2 regions of the Microbacterium sp. Ld4 genome follow, and region 1 is predicted to be linked to the other one. Evidence: predicted binding sites of a transcription regulator. Region 1 holds the regulator's gene; the other holds the start of a gene.
The links. Region 1 encodes HspR, which represses chaperone genes until heat shock. Its sites were predicted from a motif close to AAGTTGAGTCNNNNNGACTCAACTT; they were not measured.
Positions count from the first base shown of each region.

Region 1 (10,555 bases):
CGTCACCATCGCTGCCGTGGCCGGCACCGTCGTCGTCGTCCGGCGCGACGGCTACCGCCCGGCGAGGACGTGCGACGCGCCGTGCCGAACCGCGTGAGAGCGCCCCGGGCAGCTCACCGGCTGCGCGCGAGGTCGCGGGCGGCCGCGAGCAGGATGCCGGCGGAGCGCCCCCAGTCGAACGTCGCGATGTGCGCAGTCCCCGCCGCAACGAGGGCGTTCCGCACACCCGGGTCGTCGAGCGAACGCACGGCCGTCGCGACCGCCGCAGGGTCGAGCGGGTCGACGTACAGCGCACCGCCGCCCGCCACCTCGCGGAAGATCTCCATGTCGGTGATGACCGCCGGCACCCCCAGTGCGAGCGCTTCGGCGACGGGCAGACCGTAGCCCTCGTCGAGGCTCATCGTCACCAGGGCGGCGTGATCGGCGAGGAGCGCCGCGTACTCGGCATCCGTCACCCCGTCGTGGAAGACGATGTTGCCGCCCCCGGCGCCGAGCTGAGCCCGCCGTTCGGGGGTGATCCGCGAGAGCAGGTGAAGGGTGTGATCGGGCAGCCGGCGCATCGCCGCGACCAGCGTCTCGACGTTCTTGTACGGCATGAACGACCCCATGTAGACGAGGTTCCGCACCGGCTCGCCCTCGACCTGCGCCCCTGCGGGCAGGAGCTCCGCCAGTCGCTGCGGCGCGTTCGGGACGACCACGACCGGACGCCTGGTCAGCCGCACCCGCGCGAACTGGCGTGCGCTCGTCTCGCTGACGGTCGCCACGAGGTCGGCCGCGTTGAGCGTGAACCGCTGCGGCCAGTACGACAGGTGGAAGATCCGCCAGCCCACCCGCACCGGCCAGGGCAGCGCGCGCGGCGGCGTGCGGTGCCGGTAGTAGATCGTGTCGTGGAGCGTGAGGATCAATCCGAACCGGCGGCCCGCCGATCCGATCGTCTGCATCGGCGAGAAGACGACATCGGGGCGGTGGCGGTTCAGGATCCGGGCGGTGAACGGCTCGCGCACCGACGTCGGCGCGTGCAGCATCAGCGTCACGGCATCCGCCGGCAGCAGATCGCGCTGGGCGGGGTCGTGGATCAGGAACGTCACCTCGACGTCGCCCGCGGGTGCGGCGTCCGCGACCGCAGCGGCGAGTTCGGCCGAGTACCGGCTGATGCCGTCGTGGAAGTCGGTCCGGATGTACCGCGCGTCGAAGAACAGCCGCATGTCAGCTGGTGAGCGGCTCGCCGCGGTAGAGCTTCTCGAAGGTGTCGAGGGTGCGATCGATGTCGTGGATCTCGATGCCGGCGAGCGAGGCCTGCTGCATGCGCGAGTACTCCTCGGGCGACGCGGTCAGCACGGTGCGGAGCTTCGCGGCGAGGTCGTCGGCGTCGCCCGGCTCGAACAGGTAGCCGTTCTCGCCGTCGTGCACGAGGTGCGGCAGGGCCACGGCGTTGGCCGCGACGACCGGAAGACCCGACGCCATCGCTTCCATCGTCGCGATCGACTGCAGCTCGGCGATCGAGGCGATCGCGAACACGTCGGCGCGCGTGTACGTAACGCGCAGCTCCTCCTCGGACACCCGGCCGAGGAAGGTGACCCGGTCCTGCAGACCGAGGCGCTGCGTGGTGAGCTCGAGGTTCTTGCGCTGATCTCCGCCGCCGACGATGTCGAACACGACGTCGATTTCGGGCACGAGCTTCGCGATGGCCTCGAGGGTGACCTCGACGTGCTTCTCCGTCGTGAGCCGGCCGACGAAGAGCACCCGGCGACGCTGCGCGCGCGGCGTCAGGTCGGGCGTGTAGTTCGACTTGCGGATGCCGCAGCTGATCGGCACGACCCCCGAGATGTCGATCGTCTTCTCGAGGAACTCGGCGGCGTTGCGGGTCGGCGTCGTGACCGCGCGCGACATGGCGAACGTGCGCGCCGCATCTGCCCATGCCAGCTTGAGGAAGATGTTGTAGAGCCGCTGCGGCAGCAGCGTGAAGTCGAGGATGTTCTCGGGCATGATGTGGTTCGTCGCCACGACCGGGATGCCGCGCTGGTGAGCGATGCGGGTGAGACCTCGCCCGATCACGATGTGCGACTGGCTGTGCACGACGTCGGCGTCGACCGTGTCGAGGATGCGCCGCGAATAGTGCTTCGCCATCCACGGCAGCGCGAACCGGAGCCAGTCGTGCGGGTGCCAGCGCCAGCCGGGGAGGCGGTGCATGGTCAGCGGCTGACCCTCGATGACCTCGGTGAACACGCCGTGGTTGCGGTGGCCGACGCTGGGCGTCACGACGTGCACCTTGTGCCCGCGCTCGGCGAGGCCGGCCGCGAGACGCTCGGTGAAGCGCGCTCCGCCGTTCACGTCGGGCGAGAAGGTGTCCGCCGCGATGATCACGGTGAGGGGTCGGCGCTCGGCGACGGGCTCGCGCACGGGCTCGTCAGGGGGCGTCACGGTCACGGGTGGGCCAATCTGTGCGTCGGTGGCGCTGTGGGTGCGTCGCGATGCGAGACGGGTTCGCAGGTGCGCCGGTGAGCGAGTCTACCGGCGGGCCCCTGCCCAGCCTGAGAACAGCCGCCCCCGGGCGGGTCGTTCTGTCAGCGCACCGACAGAACGACCTGCACCGGGTGGTGGTCCGAGCCGAGCGGCGCGACGAACCGGCCCTTCGCCATCTTGCCGATGTTCGCCCAGCCGTAGACGACCGACCGCGACGGGCGCACGAGCACCTTGTCGACGTGGTCGCCCCACGTGACGCCGATGACGGGCTTCGTGCCCCGGGTCGGGTTCGCGCTGTTGTAGTGCTGACGCGTGAGCTTGCGCGACTCGTCGTAGGCGTCGTACCAGCCCGCCTTCTCGAGGATCTTCATCGACTTCTCGCTCGTCCGGGACTTGTGCGTGTTGAAGTCGCCGCTGATGACGACGCGCGCCTTCTTCCAGTCGGTGAGCGACCCGTGGCTCTTCGCGAGCTTGGCCAGCACGTTGTTCACGTACGGCCCGAGGCGGCTGGCCTCGTACTCGCGCTGCGCGACGGCCTTCGCACTGCCACCCACGACGAGGTGCGCGTTGAAGGCGACCACGTACTCGCCGGACCGGTTCTTCAACGCAGCCCAGGCGACGCCCTTGCCCGAGGTCGCGGCCTTCGAAGCGAAGCGGCTGAGGCCGGAGGTCGGCTTTCCCTTGGCGGCGGCGACCTTGCTGAACTCGCCGGCCCGGTAGAGGATGTCGGCCTGTCCGTCGTAGCCGAAGCGGTAGCCCGCGGGGGCCTTCTTGTACTTCGACGCCTCCTGCATCATCACTATGCCGGGCTTCATCTCGGCGATCCGGCGGTTGATGACGCCGGCGCGCGTGCCGAAACCGCTGCACGCGTTCGAGCAGATGTTCCACGTCACGACGGAGAACTTCGACGCGGATGCCGGGAGGGTCGCCTGCGCGGAGATCGTGCTGTGGCCGACGCGTCCGGCGGACGGACCGTAGACGACCTTGCCCTTGGCATCTTTCCACCACGCGCGCACCGCGACGTAGTGGTCGGTGCCGGGCTTGAGGCCCGAGATGGTCGCGCGCGTGCCGGTGACCGACGCGTTGGGGCTGCCGTCGGGAACGGCCTTCGCGTAGCTGGTCGACGCATGGACTTCATAGCCTTGGGCTTTGGGGACCGCGGGCCACGTCATCGTGAGGGTGGCGCCGGACGCCGTGAGGGAGGCGCCGGTGAAGCTGACGAGCCCGACACGGGCAGGACGAGCAGCCGCGGCTGCCGTCTCGACACCACTGGAAGACGGGGCCGCGACGGCGCTGAGGGTGGGGGTGGACAGGACGAGCACTGCCGCCAAAAGAATGGCTGACGCGCTGCGGATTACTGGGGGTTGCCGCATAGGCGGATGATAGCAACCTACGCTGGAGATCATGAGGCTTTTGTCAGACGCTGATCCGGCGCGGTGGGTTCCGATCGGTGGATCGTTCGGATTCCGCGGTCGACGGGCCCGCAAGAAGGCCATCGGGATGCTGCTCAGCCAGGCCGGCGCCGCCCTCGGCCGGGAGGCTCCCGGCAGCCGCGTCGCCGCGTGGGCGATGAGTCAGGCCATCCCCGCGCTCATGCGTCGCGCCGACGGCCGCGTGCTCGTGTGGGTGTGGAAGGACGACCCCGAGCTGATGGTCGTCATGGCGCAGTGCCAGGAGCTCACCCCACAGCTCCGCGTTGCGCGCGCGTCGATGCCGATCGAGTACGACGACACCCAGTCCTTCACGGGCTCGCCCCTCGGCGTCGGCGAGAAGCTCGAGATGTCGATGCCCGCCGATGCCCGCCAGACGCCGTTCGCGACGTACACCTGGGACACCAGTTCGCACCTCGTGACCGTCACCGCCGTGATCTCCGACCGCGAGCGCTTCGGCACCGTCATCGGCGAGGTCGACCGCCTCGCGCGCACCCTGCGCCTCGCGGGCGACGTCACCCTGGGCGGCGAATCGCAGACCCTGCGGATCGACCCGGCCTGAGCCTCCCGAAGGTTCCCGCTGGTTCAGGCGCCGGGGTTCTCAGTCGTCGAGCGGAAGCTGCGGGCGCCAGAGGACGACATCCGTCGCGCGGCGCACCCGGGTTCCCTGTCGCAGTGTGACGACCGACCCGGTCGCTCCGGCCGCGAACACGCGGGCCCCACGGCGCTGGGCCACCTCGGCGCGCAGCCGGTGATCGAGCTCGGTGACCTCGCGGCGCAGCACCCGCACCTCGTTCTCGAGGGCGATGATGCGCGAGATGGCCGGAAGGCTGACCCCGTCGGCCGACATCTGGGCGACTTCCCGCAGCTGCCCGACGTGGCGGAGGGAGTACCGGCGCGACCCGCCACGGGTGCGCGCCGGAACCACCAGCCCCAGCCGGTCGTACTGACGGAGAGTCTGAGGGTGCATGCCCGCGAGCTCGGCGGCCATCGCGATCGCGAGGATCGGCGCGTCTTCATCGAGGGTCTCGTCGGACATGGGTCTCACCTCATTCCCTCGCCTTGGCCATCAGGTCGGCGCGCGGGTTCTCCTTGGGCTCGAGGTCGGCGAACTGCTGCAGGGCTTCCCGCGCCCGCTCGTCGAGATGGGTCGGAACCGCGACCTGGACCTCGGCGAGCAGATCGCCGGTGCCCTTCGCGTTCTGCACCCCGCGCCCCTTGACGCGGAGCACCCGGCCCGACGGCGTTCCCGGGGCGACCCGGAGCTTCACCGTGTCGCCGCCGAGGGTCGGCACCTCGATCGTCGCGCCCAGAGTTGCCTCCGTGAACGTGATCGGCACGGTGACCCGCAGGTTCAGCCCGTCCCGCGTGAACACCGGATGCGGGCGGACCGTGACCGAGAGCACGATGTCACCGGTCTCGCCGCCGTCCGGAGACGGACGGCCGCGGCCTCGGAGCCGGATCTTCTGACCGTCCGAGACCCCTGCGGGGACCTTGACCTTGATCGGCTTGCCGTCTTCGCCCTTGAGCGTGATGGTGTCGCCCTTGACCGCGGTCGTGAAATCGAGCGTGGTCCGCGCCGTGACGTCAGAGCCGCGCTGCGGACCTCCGAAGCCGCGGAATCCGCCGCTCGGCTGGCCGAACCGGCCCGAGCCGAAGCCGCCGCCCTGCTGGCCGAACATCGCGAACAGGTCGTCGAAGTCGGCCGACTGGGCACCGCTGTTCGGGGTCGAGAACCTGCTGAAGACATCCTCGAACCCGCCGCCGCTCGCTCCCGGCTGGAAGCGAGCACCCGTGCCCATGGCGCGGAGCTGGTCGTACTCGGCGCGCTGCTCTTTGTCGCTGAGCACCGAGTACGCCTCGCTGACCTCTTTGAACTTCGCCTCGGCGGCGGGATCGCCCGCGTTCGAGTCGGGGTGGTAGGTGCGCGCCAGCTTGCGGTACGTCTTCTTCAGATCGGCATCCGTGACGTCCTTGGATACTCCGAGGACCTTGTAGAAATCCTTGTCGAACCAGTCCTGACTGGCCATTGCGCCTCCTCTCCCTTACTCGGCCGGAACCGCGACCACGACCTTCGCCGGGCGAAGCTCGATGTCGCCGAGGCGGTAGCCGGTTTCGACGACCTCGAGGATCGTCGACTCGGTCGCGCCGGGCGTCGGCGCCTGGAAGATCGCCTCGTGCTGCTGCGGGTCGAAGACCTCGCCGGCCTCGCCGTAGCGCTCGACGCCCAGGCGGGCGACGACGACGCGGAGCTTCTCGGCGATCGCGGTGAGAGCCGTGCCCTCACCGAGGTCGCCGTGCTTCTCGGCGCGGTCGAGGTCGTCGAGCACCGGGAGCAGGCCCTTGGCGACCGAGCCCTTGGCCCGGGCGATCTCGACCTCGCGCTGCTCTTCGGTGCGACGCCGATAGTTGGCGTACTCCGCCTGCAGGCGCTTGAGGTCGAGCAGCAGGTCCTGATCGCCTTCGGCATCCGCGACGGCAGCCTCATCGGACTGTGCCGCCCCGAGGATGTCGTCGACGGTCAACTCGTCGGGCTGCGTGTCGGTCGACTCTGCAGCGGTGTCATCCGATGCGGCCTGGGCCCCCTGCGGGGCGGGGCCGGAAGCGTTCGCCTCCGGCCCCTCCTCGCCGAGGACCTCGTCGCCGTCATCGGGCTGTTCGAAGTCCTTGTCGGCCATGATTACTTCTTCTCGTCCTCGTCGTCCACGACCTCGGCGTCGACGACGTCCTCGTCGGAGGCACCCTGGGCGGGCTGCTCACCTTCGGGGGCGTCGGTCGGCGCCTGAGCGGCATCCGCCTGGCCGGAGTTGTAGATGGCTTCGCCGATCTTCGACTGCGACGCGTTGAGCTTGTCGAACGCATCCTTCACCGCGTCGTCGTTGTCACCGGCGAGCGCCGTCTTGAGGGCGTCGACGTCGGCCTGGACCTCGGTCTTCACATCCTCGGGCAGCTTGTCGGCGTTCTCGGAGATGAGCTTCTCGATCGAGTACGAGAGCGTCTCGGCCTGGTTGCGGATCTCCGCGGCCTCGCGACGCTTCTTGTCCTCGGCCGCGTGCTCCTCGGCCTCGCGCACCATGCGCTCGATGTCGTCCTTCGGCAGCGACGAGCCGCCGGTGATCGTCATCGACTGCTCCTTGCCGGTGCCCTTGTCCTTCGCGGACACGTGCACGATGCCGTTGGCGTCGATGTCGAAGGTGACCTCGATCTGCGGGATGCCACGGGGAGCCGGGGCGATTCCGGTGAGCTCGAAGGTGCCGAGCGGCTTGTTGTCGCGCGTGAAGTCGCGCTCACCCTGGAAGACCTGGATCGCGACCGACGGCTGGTTGTCGTCGGCGGTCGTGAAGGTCTCGCTGCGCTTGGTCGGGATGGCCGTGTTGCGCTCGATGAGCTTCGTCATGATGCCGCCCTTGGTCTCGATGCCGAGGCTGAGGGGGGTCACGTCGATGAGCAGCACGTCCTTGCGCTCACCCTTGAGGACACCGGCCTGAAGGGCGGCGCCCACGGCGACGACCTCATCGGGGTTCACGCTCTTGTTCGGCTCCTGGCCGCCGGTGAGCTTCTTGACGAGCTCGGTGACCTGGGGCATGCGGGTCGATCCACCGACGAGCACGACGTGGTCGATGTCGCCGACCTTGATGCCCGCTTCGCGGATGACGTCGTCGAACGGCTTCTTGGTGCGGTCGAGGAGGTCCTTGGTGAGGTCCTCGAACTTCGCCCGCGAGAGCGTCTCGGACAGCGACACGGGGCCGGAGTCGGTCAGCGACAGGTACGGCAGGTTGATGGAGGTCGAGGTCGAGCCCGACAGCTCCTTCTTGGCCTGCTCGGCCGCTTCCTTCAGACGCTGCAGCGCGATCTTGTCGCCCGAGACGTCGACACCGGTCGTGTCCTTGAACTGCTTGATCAGGTAGTCGACGACGCGCTGGTCCCAGTCGTCACCGCCGAGACGGTTGTCACCGGAGGTCGAGCGCACCTGGATCGTGGAGAAGTCGTCGTCCTTGCCCACTTCGAGCAGCGAGACGTCGAACGTTCCGCCACCGAGGTCGAAGACGAGGATGAGCTCGTCCTCCTTGCCCTTGTCGAGGCCGTAGGCGAGCGCCGCGGCGGTGGGCTCGTTGATGATGCGCAGAACGTTGAGTCCCGAGATCTCACCGGCCTCCTTGGTGGCCTGGCGCTCCGCGTCGTTGAAGTACGCGGGCACCGTGATGACGGCATCCGTCACCGTGTCGCCCAGGTACTGCTCGGCGTCGCGCTTGAGCTTCTGGAGGATGCGGGCCGAGATCTCCTGCGGCGTGTAGTTCTTGCCGTCGATCGCCTGGGTCTTCCAGTCGGTGCCCATGTGACGCTTGACCGAGGTCAGCGTGCGGTCGACGTTGGTGACGGCCTGGCGCTTGGCGGTCTCGCCGACGAGCACCTCGCCGTCCTTCGTGAATGCGACCACCGAGGGGGTGGTGCGGAAGCCCTCGGCGTTGGCGATGACCTTCGGCTCGCCGCCTTCGAGGACACTGACGACCGAGTTGGTCGTTCCGAGGTCGATTCCCACTGCACGTGCCATGTGTGTCTCCTTCGTATGGATCTACGTCGATGAAAAGTCTTCTCGCAGCCCCGACGTGAACCTGAGTCGCGATGGCTCAAGGCTACTCCGGCGCTCTCGGAGAGTCAAACCAACTTGAGCCGATACATATCAACTTTGCAGGATGCCGATCCCGAACCCGTCCGCGAACGCCGAAACGCGCCGTCTGGGGACGGCGCGTTTCGGGTGCGGGAGTCGGGCGTCAGGCGGGCGTGGCCCCCCGGCGCCGGACGTGATGCCCTTGCCCCGGGATGGCCGCGATCAGGGCCTGCGTGTAGGGATCGGTGGGCGCGGTGAGGATCCGCTCCGCGGTGCCCATCTCGACCACGCGTCCCTGGCGCATCACGGCGACGCGGTCAGCGATCTCGGCGACGACGCCGAGATCGTGGGTGATGAACAGGTAGCTGAGCCCGCGCTCGTGCTGCAGCTGGGCGAGCAGGTCGAGGATCTGCGCCTGCACCGACACGTCGAGCGCCGAGACCGCCTCGTCGAGCACGAGGAACTCGGGGTCGAGCGCGAGGGCACGCGCGATCGCGACGCGCTGGCGCTGACCGCCGGAGAGCTCGTCGGGGTAGCGCGCGAGGATCGCCTGCGGCAGCGCCGTCTGCTCCACGAGCTGACGGACCTTCATGAGGTGGGATGCCGCGTCGCCCTCACCCAGCGAGCGGAGCGGCTCGCCGATGAGCTGAGCCACGGTCAACCGCGGGTTCAGCGAGTCGTACGGGCTCTGGTAGACGAGCTGGAAGCGTCGCCGCAGCTGCCGGAGCGCGCTTGCGCCGAGGTTCGTGATGTCCTCACCGTCGAACTCGACGGTTCCCGAGGTCGGCTCCTCGAGCCGCAGCACGACGCGGGCCAGGGTGCTCTTGCCGCTCCCCGACTCCCCCACGACGGCGAGCGTCTCGCCGCGCCGGATGTGGAGAGACACGTCGTCGACCGCGATGACCTCCTTCTCGCCTCCGCGACGCCCGGACGGCGGGAGCGGGAAGGCCTTCACGAGGTTCGAGACGGTGACGATGCGGTCGTCGTCGCGCAGCCCGCGCTTCGCGGTCGCAACCGAGCGGCGGGCATGGCTGCCGAGATCGGGCGACGCCGCGATCAGCTGGCGGGTGTACTCGGCTGTCGGCGACGAGATCACCTGCGCGGTGGGGCCGGCGTCGACGATCGAGCCGTCTTTCATGACGATGATGCGGTCGGCCCGGTCGGCCGCCACTCCGAGGTCGTGCGTGATGAGGAGGATCGAGGTGCCGAACTCGTCGGCGAGGTGGTCGAGGTGGTCGAGCACCTGCTTCTGGACGGTGACGTCGAGCGCGCTCGTGGGCTCGTCGGCGATGACCAGCTGGGGCCGCGCAGCGAGCGCGGTCGCGATGAGCGCACGCTGTCGCATGCCGCCCGAGAACTGGTACGGGTACTGCCGGGCGCGCTCGTGAGGGTGCGTGATGCCGGCCATCTCGAGCAGTTCGATCGCGCGGGCACTCGCCTCTGCGCGCGTCGCCAGCCGGTGGATGCGGAGCGGCTCGGCGACCTGCGGGCCGACGCGGCGCACCGGGTTGAGCGAGAGCGACGGGTCCTGGGGGACGAGCCCGATGCGGCGCCCGCGCACGCTCCGCCAGTGCTTCTCGGGCCGCCCCGAGAGCTGCTCCCCCTCGAGGTGGATCGACCCCGAGGTCACCCGCGCGTTCGGCGGCAGCAGGTTGATGATCGCGTGGGCGATCGTGCTCTTGCCGGAGCCCGACTCTCCGACGACGGCGACGACCTCGCCCGCGCCGATCTCGAAGTCGATGCCGTGGACGGCCTCGACCTCGCGGTCGCCCATGCGGTAGGCGACGGTCAGGTCGCGCACGGCGAGCAGCGTGCTGCGCGGCGAGCCGGGCGCGGCATCCGCTGCGGGAAGGTCGGACGTCGTCATCGACACGGGAGTCTCCTCGGAGGGCGGGGGCGGGGCGGAGCTCATGCGGTGCGCTCCAGAGCAGGGCGGCGGGGGTGGAACTCCCACCCCGGAACGAGGTAGCGCATCGCGGTCGCGTCGTCACGGCCGCCCAGCCCCTCCCGTAGGTAGAGCTCGTGGGCGGCGGCGACCCGCTCGGGGTCGAGC
Region 1 covers NZ_JBISHE010000013.1:401,777-412,331, reverse strand. The annotation lists gene ACJJV7_RS12665 (hypothetical protein) at 1-97, shown strand, start outside; gene ACJJV7_RS12660 (glycosyltransferase) at 114-1,205, opposite strand; gene ACJJV7_RS12655 (glycosyltransferase) at 1,207-2,427, opposite strand; gene ACJJV7_RS12650 (hypothetical protein) at 2,565-3,785, opposite strand; gene ACJJV7_RS12645 (hypothetical protein) at 3,868-4,455, shown strand; gene ACJJV7_RS12640 (heat shock protein transcriptional repressor HspR) at 4,495-4,932, opposite strand; gene ACJJV7_RS12635 (DnaJ C-terminal domain-containing protein) at 4,943-5,923, opposite strand; gene ACJJV7_RS12630 (nucleotide exchange factor GrpE) at 5,939-6,571, opposite strand; gene dnaK (molecular chaperone DnaK) at 6,574-8,445, opposite strand; gene ACJJV7_RS12620 (dipeptide ABC transporter ATP-binding protein) at 8,666-10,369, opposite strand; gene ACJJV7_RS12615 (enolase C-terminal domain-like protein) at 10,411-10,555, opposite strand, start outside.

Region 2 (10,555 bases), on a different contig from region 1:
CGCGTGGGGCGAGGTGTCGAAGAACATCGACAGCTCGTTGCGCATCGCGGCCGCCCGGCCCGACCTCGAGGCCGACTACGACCGCATGCGCGTCGCTCGGATGCAGGCGCTCCGGCTCGTCGACCTGCCCAAGCTCCGCGCTCACCGCAGGAGCGTCGCGAAGCAGCAGGCGCTGCGTGCCGACGGCGCCGAACCCGAGCCGGTGCTCGAGCCCGGCCCGGGCGGAATCGATCCTGCCGAGCTCGAGTAGGGGCCTCGATTTCAGATGCGGACGAGCGTGCCGTATGCTGTTCCTCGGCCCTGAAGAGGGCCGATGCGCCCGTAGCTCAATGGATAGAGCATCTGACTACGGATCAGAAGGTTAGGGGTTCGAGTCCCTTCGGGCGCACACTGTGTTGAGACAGTCAGGAAAGGCCTCGCTCCGGCGGGGCCTTTTCCGTGTGTTCCGGCCGGTCAGAATCTGAGTCTCGCTTCGCGGCACGTGAGGGCGATTCCCGCGTGATAACGCGATCGTGCGACGACCCGAACGGCGTACCCGGGAGGACGGTCACTTTCTCGTGCGAGCGTCGCCGACACGCACCGGCCGCGACGAGAAGGGCGGGCAACGCGGGGTCGTCCGCACGTAGGCTGGCGCGCATGGGTGCAGAGGATCTGACGTTCACCACCACGATTGGTGTCGAGGTCAAGGGCGAGACCTGGAGCTGCGTCGAGATTCCCGGTTCGGCGGACTGGTTCGGCACCGGCCGGACCGTCCGCGTCGACGCGAGGGTCGACGACGTCGTCCTTGAGAACGTCAGTGCCATGCCCACCGGGGCCGGAGGGCACATGGTGTCTCTCAACGCCAAGGTTCGCAACCGGCTCGCGAAGGACATCGGTGACGCGGTCGAGGTGACGGTCACGAAGAGATGACCGATGCCCTCACCTGCATCATCTCGACCTAGTCCTCGCAGGCTCTGCCAGAGGGCCCCGTGCTCCTCGACGAATCGAGAAGGTCGGCGGTGTCCAATCAGTTGTGCACAATTGAATTGCGTGCAACCATATCAGTATGAGCGTGACGGACGACATGGTGTGCTTCGGGGTCTACTCCGCGAGCCATGCCTTCACCCAGGCCTACCGGCGCGTGCTGGCGCCCTGGAAACTCACCTACCCGCAGTACCTGGCGGTCGTGTCGCTGGCCGACCGTGGGCCTCGCAGCGTCAAAGAACTGGGAGAAGAGCTCTTCCTCGACTCGGGAACGCTGTCGCCGCTGCTCCGCCGCCTCGAGAACCGCGGGCTCGTCTCGCGAGAGCGGGCGCGCAGCGACGATCGGATCGTGGAGATCTCGCTGACCGATGACGGACGCGCGCTCCGCCGCGAGCTCGACGTGGTCGGCCCCGAGATCGCCCGCTGCACCGGCCTGACCGGCGAGAAGGCGCGTGTGCTGCTCGACGCGATCCACGACCTCAACCGGACCATCCGACAGGGCAACGAGGCATCCGCCTCCTGACGAAAGGAACGACCATGGACGTTCTGTACACCGCCGAAGCACTGGCGACCGGAGACGGCCGCAACGGCCACGTCGCCACCCGCGACGGGTTCGTCGACACCGACGTGCGCATCCCCCAGGAGATGGGCGGCCCCGGCGGCGCTCCGAACCCCGAGGCGCTGTTCGCCGCCGGCTACGCGGCCTGCTTCCACAGCGCACTCCAGGCCGCCGCGCGCACCCACAAGGTGAAGCTCGAAGACACCAGCGTCGGCGCACGCGTGCACATCGGTTCGAACGGCGAGGGTGGTTTCGGTCTGGGCGTCGAGCTCGAGGTCGTCATCCCGCACCTCGAGCCGGCCGAAGCGCAGAAGATCGCCGACGCCGCGCACCAGATCTGCCCCTACTCGAACGCCACGCGCGGCAACATCGAGGTCACCGTCCGGGTCGTCCAGGACTGACGGTCAGCTGATCGGGGTGGCGCGCAGCCAGCGGAATCCGCAGGCGGGCAGCGCCACCCCGTCACGCAGGTCGACCTCGCCGCCGCCCACCACATCGATCGCGCGGGCGGCGAAGCCCGAGAGGGTGTCGGCGCCGACGGATGCCGCCTCGGTCGCCGTGTTCGCGAGCACCAGCATGACGCCAGCGTCTCCGGGCCGCTGCCAGCCGACGACCGAAGGTACCGGAACGTCGAATCCGAGCACCCGCGTGCCATCGAACTCCGGGGTCGCGTGCCGCGCCGCGATGAGCGCGCGGACGGCCGCCTGCACGCGGCCGGGTGCGCTGCCGGCATCCCGCGCCTGGGCGTAGCGATCACGCGGCTTCTGCCCCCGGTGCACCCAGCGAGGGTCGCCTCGGCGGAGCGGATCGGCAGACACGGTGTCGTCGTTCAGCTGCGCGACCTCGTCGCCCCACACGATCATCGGAACGCCCGGCGCTGCCAGCACGAGCGCGTGAGCGAGGATCACCCGCGCGACGCCCAGCGGATCGCCGGACTCGACACCGGCGAGCGAGGCGGTGGTGCCCGCCACGCCGCCGGGAACCCCGACGCCCCGGGCGAACGAGGCGCCTTCGGCGTAGAACGCGGTGAGCCGGTCGGCATCCGGCCCGAAGGTCAGCGCGTCGGCGTCGCGCACCGCCACCAGGCGCACCTCGCCTCCGTGCGTGACCACGTCGCGCTGCAGCGGCGCCGCATCGCCGGTCGCGAGCGCCTCCCAGAGGGGAGCGGCGCTCGCCGGCGGGGCGACGACGGCCACACCGGGAGCCCCGATCGCGAGCACCTCGCGGGCGACCGCGGCGACCGCCGGGTCGTCGACGACGAACGCTTCGACGCCGTGGTTGGCGAGGAACAGCAGGTCTGCCACGAAGGCTGTCGCCGGCGCCTCGACGGGCGCGTCGACGGCGAGCGAGATGCCGGCCAGGCGGAGGCCGGCCGACAGGTCGGCGAGGCGGGCGAGCGACCCCAGACCGGGGTCGATCCGGCGGAGGTCGGCTGTGCCGCCCGGACGACGGGCGAACGGCGACTGCAGGTGCAGGACCGTGGCCCCCAGCGCACCCAGCGCGGCGATCTCGTCGGTGAGCCCCGCGAGGTTGCCGGCGTAGCGGTCGACGAAGCACGAGACGCCCACCGCGTGCCGGGAGGTGAGCCGGTCGGAGCCGCGGACCTCTCCGTGCACCTTGAGGTCGAGAGAGCGGGCATGCCAGCCCTCGGATGCCGCCGCCACGAGGGCGTGCACGAGGTCGGCGCCGTCGGGCGCGTCGCCGACGAGACGGCTCGTCGCTTCGTGGAGCGCCGGGAAGTGCTCGCGCAGACGGTCGAGGAATGCGGCGTCGGTGTGGGGCGTCTCCTCCCACACGGCGACGACGGCGTCGCGGTCGGCGTCGACCGTTCCGATGGTGCTCATGCTGATGCGCCTCCCACCCCCAGACTACGGGCGCGACCGTGCGCGCTCAGGCGGGCCGCGCCACGGTCGCGTCGAGGAAGGCGTGGATCGTCGCGTGCAGCGCCGCCGTCGAGGCCGAGTCGATCGTGCCGGCGTGACCGCCTTCGAGGGGCTCGAGGTAGTGGACGACGGCATCCGTCTCGTCGGCCAGTCGCGCCGCCATCTTCCGCGCCTGCACCGGACCCACGCGGTCGTCGCTCGCCGCCGCGTAGATAAGCGAGGGCGGGTACTCGCGGCCGGGCTCGATGAGGTGGTACGGCGAGAAGGTGCGCACGAACTCCCAGTCGTCGGGGTCGTCGGGGTCGCCGTACTCCGCGATCCAGCTCGCCCCTGCCGACAGCCGCGTGTACCGGCGCATGTCGAGCAGCGGCACGCCGCAGACGATCGCCCCGAAGTCGTCGGGATACTGGGTGAGCATGTTCCCGACCAGCAGGCCGCCGTTGCTGCGCCCGTGGCAGGCGATGCGATCGGCGGTCGAGACACCCCGCGTCACGAGGTCGCGCGCCACGGCGGCGAAGTCCTCGTAGGCGCGGTAGCGGTTCTCTCGCAGCGCCGCCCGGTGCCACGACGGGCCGAACTCGCCGCCGCCTCGGATGTTCGCGACCACGTAGACGCGGCCGCGCTCGAGCCAGGCCGGTCCGACGATCGTGGGGTACTCGGGCGTGAGCGCGTGCTCGAACCCGCCGTACCCGTTCATCAGCACCGGGAGGGGGCCGACCCGGTCGCGGGGTCCGACCTCGAAGTACGGCACCCGCGTGCCGTCGGCCGAGACCGCCCAATGCTGCGACGCGACGAGTCCCGAGGCGTCGAAGCTCGCGCGTCCTCGGGCGACGACGCGGGCGCGCGGGGCGGCGGCATCCGAGACGAGCAGCGTCGGCGGGGTCACGAATCCCCGGGCGACGAGCCAGATCTCGTCGTCCTCCTCGTCGTCGGCGGTCACGACGCTCGCCGTGAAGAGGTCGTCGTCGCCGAGTCCGAGGTCGAGGTCGGTGCGGGCGTCGGTGACCGGGTCGATCGCGACGAGGCGGCTCTGCACCCGGTCGAGCAGGGTCAGCACGAGGCGGGTGCGCGTCCACGTCCAGGTCTCGAGCACGGTCGTCTGGGTGGGGGAGAAGACGACGCGCAAGCCCGTCCCGTCGCCACCCGTGAGGGTCTCGAGCGGGCCGAGCAGGAGCGTACCGGCGGGGTGGACGACCTCGCCGATCCGCCACGGGGTGGTCGTCCGCACGGTGACGAGATCGCCGTGCACGTCGACGTCGGCGTCCGGGGGCGCCGCGATGAGCTGCGGCTCGTCGCCCCGCCACGCCCAGGTCTCGGAGGTGAAGAAGTCGTGCGCCACGATCACGAGCGGCGTGGCGCGGGCATCGGTGTGGTCGACGTGCACGAAGACGCCGACATCGGATGCCGCGCCGGCGACGATCGGCTGGGCGTCGTCGAGGCGGGTGCCGCGAGGCCAGACCCGCGCGGTCACGGGGTACCCGGAGTCGGTGACGTCGCCGCCGTGGAGGGCGGAGGCGACGAGCAGGGTGTCGCGGTCGATCCAGGCGGCGCGGTGCTTGTGCGCTCCGAGGGAGAACGGGGTGTCCAGGGCGAACCGGCCCGTCTCGAGGTCGAACTCGCGGAGGACCGCGGCGTCGCCGCCGTCGGGGCTGAGGCGGACGAGCGCGCGCTGCGATCCGGAAGGGCCGTGGGTCGCTCCGCCGAAGGCCCAGGCGGTGCCTTCTTCGCGGCCCAACGCGTCGACGTCGAGGAGGACCTCCCACTCGGGCGTGCCCGCCGCGAACGCGGCGCGGGAGGTGCGACGCCAGAGACCGCGGGGGTGGTCGGCGTCTCGCCAGAAGTCGTACATGAGGTCGCCGTGGCGGGACGGGACCACGAGGCGGTCGGGATCGTCGAGGATGCGGGTGAGCCTGCCCTGCAGGTCGGTCCGCGGCTCACCGGCGAACCGGGCCTCGGTCTCGGCAGTGCGATCGGCCGCCCACCCGGCTGCGTCCGGCCCGGAGATGTCCTCGAGCCAGAGGAACGGGTCGGCGGGTTCGGGGGCGATCTCGGCGCTGCTCATCCCGTCAGCCTAAGTGCGCCGGCGGCGTCGTTCGCCCTGCGAGAACCGTTGGCACTCTCCGGGGTCGAGTGCTAATCTGGAGGTACTTGAGCCGCTAAGGCTCAACTTTGAGACCACTGAACAGAAGGAGAGAATCATGGCCACGTACGACCCGTTCCGTGACATCGACCGACTCGCGTCGAGCCTCTTCGACACGCGCCGCGGACCGCGACGGATGCCGATGGACCTCTATCGCGACGGCGACCACTACGTCCTCACCGCCGACCTGCCGGGTATCGACCCGGGCTCGGTCGACATCGACGTGGACGGACAGCTGCTGACCGTCCGCGCCGAGCGCACCCTCGCCGCGGGCGAGGGCGTCAAGTGGATCACCCGCGAGCGCGAGGCGGCGAGCTTCTTGCGTCAGCTGAACCTCGGCCAGGGGATCGACACCGACGGCATCGCGGCGACCTACAGCAACGGCGTGCTGAGCGTCACCATTCCGGTGAGCGAGCGGGCCAAGCCGCGCAAGATCGAGGTGACCGTCGACGGTGGGTCGTCGACCATCACCGCGAGCGAGAGCGACCAGCCGCAGCCGATCGACCAGTGAGTCGGGCCCGCGCCCGCTGACGCGCGCATCTAGCCGCCCCGCATCCCGCCCGGATGCGGGGCGGTTCTGCGTACGGCGCGGTCAGGGGGTCAGGCCGGTCAGGGGGTCGCGCGCAGCTTCGCGGTCAGGGCCTGCAGCCGCGTGAGCTCCTCGTCGGTGAGCACCGACATCCGCTCGGCGATCTTGCGTCCATGGAGGCCTGCCACGCGCCGGAACGAGCGGGAGCCCGCCTCGGTGACCGAGATGACGGCGCCGCGACCGTCCGACGGATCCTGGCACTTGGTGACGAGCCCGCGGCGCACCATCCGGTCGACGAGGCGGGAGACGCTCGGCTGGCTGATCAGCATGTTCGCCGTGACGTCGCGAAGGCGGGCGGCGCCGCGCTCGCCGCGGGTCACGGTCAGGAGCACGTCGTACTCGGCCTGGGAGAGGTCGTCGTCGGAGAAGTCGCGCGACAGTTCTTCCATCACTTCGTGCTGAGCCCGGAACAGACTCTCCCACGCGTCGATGGCGAGGCGTCGGTCTGTCATGGCGTCAACTGTATCGCCGCTCGTAGGCCCCCGGCCCCTCGACTCGTAGGCTCGAGGACCATGACGACGACTCGTGCGTTCGCCGCCCTCGTGGCATCCGTCCTGGCCGTGTTCCTCGGGGTGTTCGCAGCGCCGTCGATCGCCGCGGCCGACGTCGACGACTTCGCCTTCGAAAGCCTCGACGCCGACTACACCCTGACCCGGGACGACGACGGCGTGAGCCGCCTGCGCGTCGTCGAGCGATTCGTCGCGATCTTCCCCGACGCCGATCAGAACCACGGCATGCGCCGCGTGATCCCCGACTCCCGCCAGGGCGAGCCGATGCGACCCTCGCTCGAATCGGTCGTCGACGAAACGGGCGAGGAGTGGGACGTCGAGACCGACGACATCGACGGCGGGCTGGAGGTCGTCGCACGGAAGGACGACTTCGTGAGGGGCCGTCAGGTCTTCGTCTTCACGTACACGCTCGACAACGTGACCCAGGATTTCGCCGACACCGGCACGGAGCTCTACCTCGACGTCAACGGCACCGACTGGCGGCAGCCGTTCGGCACGGTGACGGCGACGGTGCATCTCGCCCCCGCCCTCTCGGATGCCATGGGCGAGACCGCCTGCTACGCGGGGGCCTTCAGGAGCGGGGTCGCCTGTGACGGCATCGACCTCGAAGAATCGGGCGAGGGGGCCACGGTCACTGCGCGCCAGGCCGACCTCGCCCCGGGGGAGACGCTGACCGTCGCCGTCGGATTCGCCGACGGGACGTTCACGCCGCTCGACACGTCGTATGTGCGCTCGCCGTGGCTCTGGGCGCAGCTCGCGGCCTTCGTCGCGCTGCTGGCCGCGACCGTCTGGGCGATCGCGGTGCGGCGGACGACCCTCCGCAACGCGCCGGGGCGGCCCACGGTGGTCGCGGAGTTCGGCCCGCCGCCGGGAGTGGACGCCCTCGAGGCGGCGGTGTTCCTGTCGAAGACCGGCAAGGCGATTCCCGCCGAGGTGCTCGAGCAGGCCATCGTCGGGTCGATCCGCTTGCTCTCCTCGGAGGAGTCGAAGGGCAAAGCCAAACTCGTGGCCGAACTCATCGACCGCTCGCGCGCCGACCGCGACGGCCGGATGCTGCTCGATGCGCTGTTTCCGTCGGGTGCGCCCGGGGACACCTACGAGTTCGGGAGTCAGGACACCCGTGTCTCCACGCGTGCGCAGAAGATCCTGGCTGAGGCCGGCAAAGCGCTCAAGGCGCGCGGGCTCTACCGCCGGGTGTCGGTGTGGGCGCGGCTGGGTCCGCTGCTCGTCGGGCTCGCCGCGGCGGTCGTGGTGCTCGTGTGCAGTGCGTCGATGCTGGATGCCGCTGTCGACCCGCTCTGGCCCGTGACACTGCTCATCACCGCGCCTCTTCTCCTCGTCGTCGCGATCGTCTGCCTCGTGCACACACCGCTGAGTGCGGACGGCGCCGAGGTCCGCGATCACCTGGCCGGGTTGCGGCAGTTCATCGAATGGGCAGAGGCGGACCGCATCCGCATGCTGCAGTCGCCCGACGGTGCCGAGCGCGTCGCGGTCGACGTCGGCGACCCCCGGCAGATGCTGGCGCTGTACGAGGCGCTTCTTCCCTATGCCGTGGTGTTCGGGCAGGAGAAGGAGTGGGCGTCGCAGCTCGCCGTGCTGTACGAGAACACCCAGACGATGACCCCGACCTGGTACGCCGGCGCGGCGGCGTTCAACGTCTCGTCGTTCTCCGCGGGCATCGGATCGCTGTCGGTCGCGGCCGCATCGTCGTCATCGTCGGGCGGGTCCACCGGTGGGGGTTTCGCCGGTGGGGGCGCGGGCGGCGGAGGCGGCGGCGGCGTCTGATCCCCCCTCGGCGTCGTCGCGCCGTCACCCTCGGTACACCGGCTGTTCTCGTTCGCTGATCAGACTGCGCGGGACCGTGGGCACCCCCGCGGCGAGGACGAGAAGAAGCGCGAGTGGCCACGGTGCACAGCAGAAGACGACAGACACGGACAGCGGCAGCAGCACTCGGGGGGATCGGCATAGCGGTGTCGTGCGCCCTGGCGGCGACCCCCGCGATGGCCGCCACCACGGCAGCCGCCCCAGGATTCGCCGAGGAGCAGAAGACCTCCTCGTACGCGTCGGACGCGACCGCGGCGACCGGCGATGCGTCTGCCCCCGACCCCTCGAACTGGTCGATCCGGATGATGGACGTGTTCAGCGGGCTGCGCACCGACCGGGCCGAGGCCGGCAACCCCGCAGTCATGACGTACAACGACGAGCTAACGAGCCGGATCAACCTCACCGCCTCTGCTGCGCAGCGCGAACGGGCGATCGTCGACCAGTACGGCGACATGTCGCTCACGATGGCCGACGGCCTGGGCCAGCGGCTGGGAGACATCTACGCGAAGGCCGTCGAGGCCGGTGAGCTGCCCAAGACCACGTGGCTGCTGAGCAAGAGCGGCGGCAAGATCGGGTCGTCGTCGTCGACCAACCCGCCCAAGAACTTCTTCGACTACGACCGGCCCTACCTGCGGCTCGATCCGACGACGCAGCTCACCTACGTCGACAAGGTGGGCGGCGACGCGTGGGGTTCCACCAGCGGCGCGTTCCCCTCGGGTCACACCTCTCAGGCGTTCTGGCAGGGCACGACCCTGGCCGTCATGCTCCCCGAGCTCGCCCCGCAGATCCTGGCGCGCACGGCCGAGGCGGGCGACAACCGCATCGTCATGGGAGCGCACTACGCGCTCGATGTGATCAGCGGGCGCATGATGGGTCAGAAGATCGTGCAGCTCCGTCTCGCGGACGAGCAGATGCGCGGCCTCGTGGCCGAGGCGTCACGTGAGCTCCGCGGCGTCCTCGAAGAAGGCTGCGGCGACGATCTCGCCGCCTGCATCGTCGCAGACACGCCGTACCTGTCGACCGAGGCGGCGCTCTCGTCCTACGAGGACCGGCTCGGATACGACTTCCCCGCGATCGGGGCGACCGACGCGCCCGTGGTCGTTCCGGCCGGCGCCGAGACGCTGTTGGCCTCGAGCCACCCCGACCTGAGCAATGCGCAGCGCCGTCAGGTGCTCGCACTCACCGCCGCGCCGGCGGGTCATCCGCTCGACGTCGGCGAGGAGGAGAGCTGGCAGCGGCTCGACCTGGCCGCGGCCATGAGCGCGACGGTCACCGTCGGTGCGGACGGCGACGTGTCGCTCGGTGCACCGCCCGTCGTGCCCGCTCCCGTCCCGTCGCCTGAGCCCACGCCCGCGCCGTCGCCGGACCCGGCCCCCGAGCCGTCGCCGGAGCCGTCTGCCGAGCCCACCCCCGCGCCGTCGCCGGAGCCTAGCCCCGAGCCCACCGCGGCGGGGCCGTCCGACGGTTCGGATGAGCCGGGCGACGACGTGGATGCGGCGCCGGCAGTGCCGGCATCCGGAGAAGGATCGCTGGCGCAGACCGGTGGTGACACGGGCGTCGTCTGGCTCGGCGCCGGAGCCGGCACCGTGCTCGTCGCACTCGGCGCACTGCTCATCTGGCGGCGACGCGCCCTGATGTGACGTCGAGCCCCGATCCCCGGGGAAAGAGTAAGGGCCGGCTGGAGAGGCATCCAGCCGGCCCTTGTCCCTTGCACCAAGAGTGTCCTGCAATCACATGTCGGTAGGTGCCACAGCAAAACATCTACCGTGCTCAGACTCTATAACGACGAGATAACGGTGGCAAGGATTTCTTGTTATCAATTTGTGATGCGCGCCCGGGTCGCCGGCGGGCGGGGTGTCACACCGCGAACAGATGGAGTCCCAGCTCGGCGCTGAGCAGGTCGCTGGCGCGGTGACCGCGGACGCTCGTCCCGCGTTCGTCGAGGGGCGGGCTGACGACGGCCGCGCCGAGCACTCCGGGAACCGACATCACGATCGCACCCGACACGCTCGACTTCGCCGGCACGCCGACCTCCCGCATCCATCGCCCCGACCCGTCGTAGACCCCGCACGTCGCCATCACCGCCAT
Region 2 covers NZ_JBISHE010000005.1:25,250-35,804, reverse strand. The annotation lists gene ACJJV7_RS01705 (asparagine synthase) at 1-250, shown strand, start outside; tRNA gene ACJJV7_RS01700 (tRNA-Arg) at 316-388, shown strand; gene ACJJV7_RS01695 (DUF1905 domain-containing protein) at 637-909, shown strand; gene ACJJV7_RS01690 (MarR family winged helix-turn-helix transcriptional regulator) at 1,046-1,486, shown strand; gene ACJJV7_RS01685 (organic hydroperoxide resistance protein) at 1,501-1,923, shown strand; gene ACJJV7_RS01680 (hypothetical protein) at 1,927-3,366, opposite strand; gene ACJJV7_RS01675 (prolyl oligopeptidase family protein) at 3,413-5,467, opposite strand; gene ACJJV7_RS01670 (Hsp20/alpha crystallin family protein) at 5,604-6,056, shown strand; gene ACJJV7_RS01665 (MarR family winged helix-turn-helix transcriptional regulator) at 6,155-6,586, opposite strand; gene ACJJV7_RS01660 (DUF2207 domain-containing protein) at 6,647-8,428, shown strand; gene ACJJV7_RS01655 (phosphatase PAP2 family protein) at 8,644-10,107, shown strand; gene glsA (glutaminase A) at 10,325-10,555, opposite strand, start outside.
Region 2: the regulator HspR is predicted to act here: its motif matches at 5,551-5,575, upstream of ACJJV7_RS01670 (Hsp20/alpha crystallin family protein).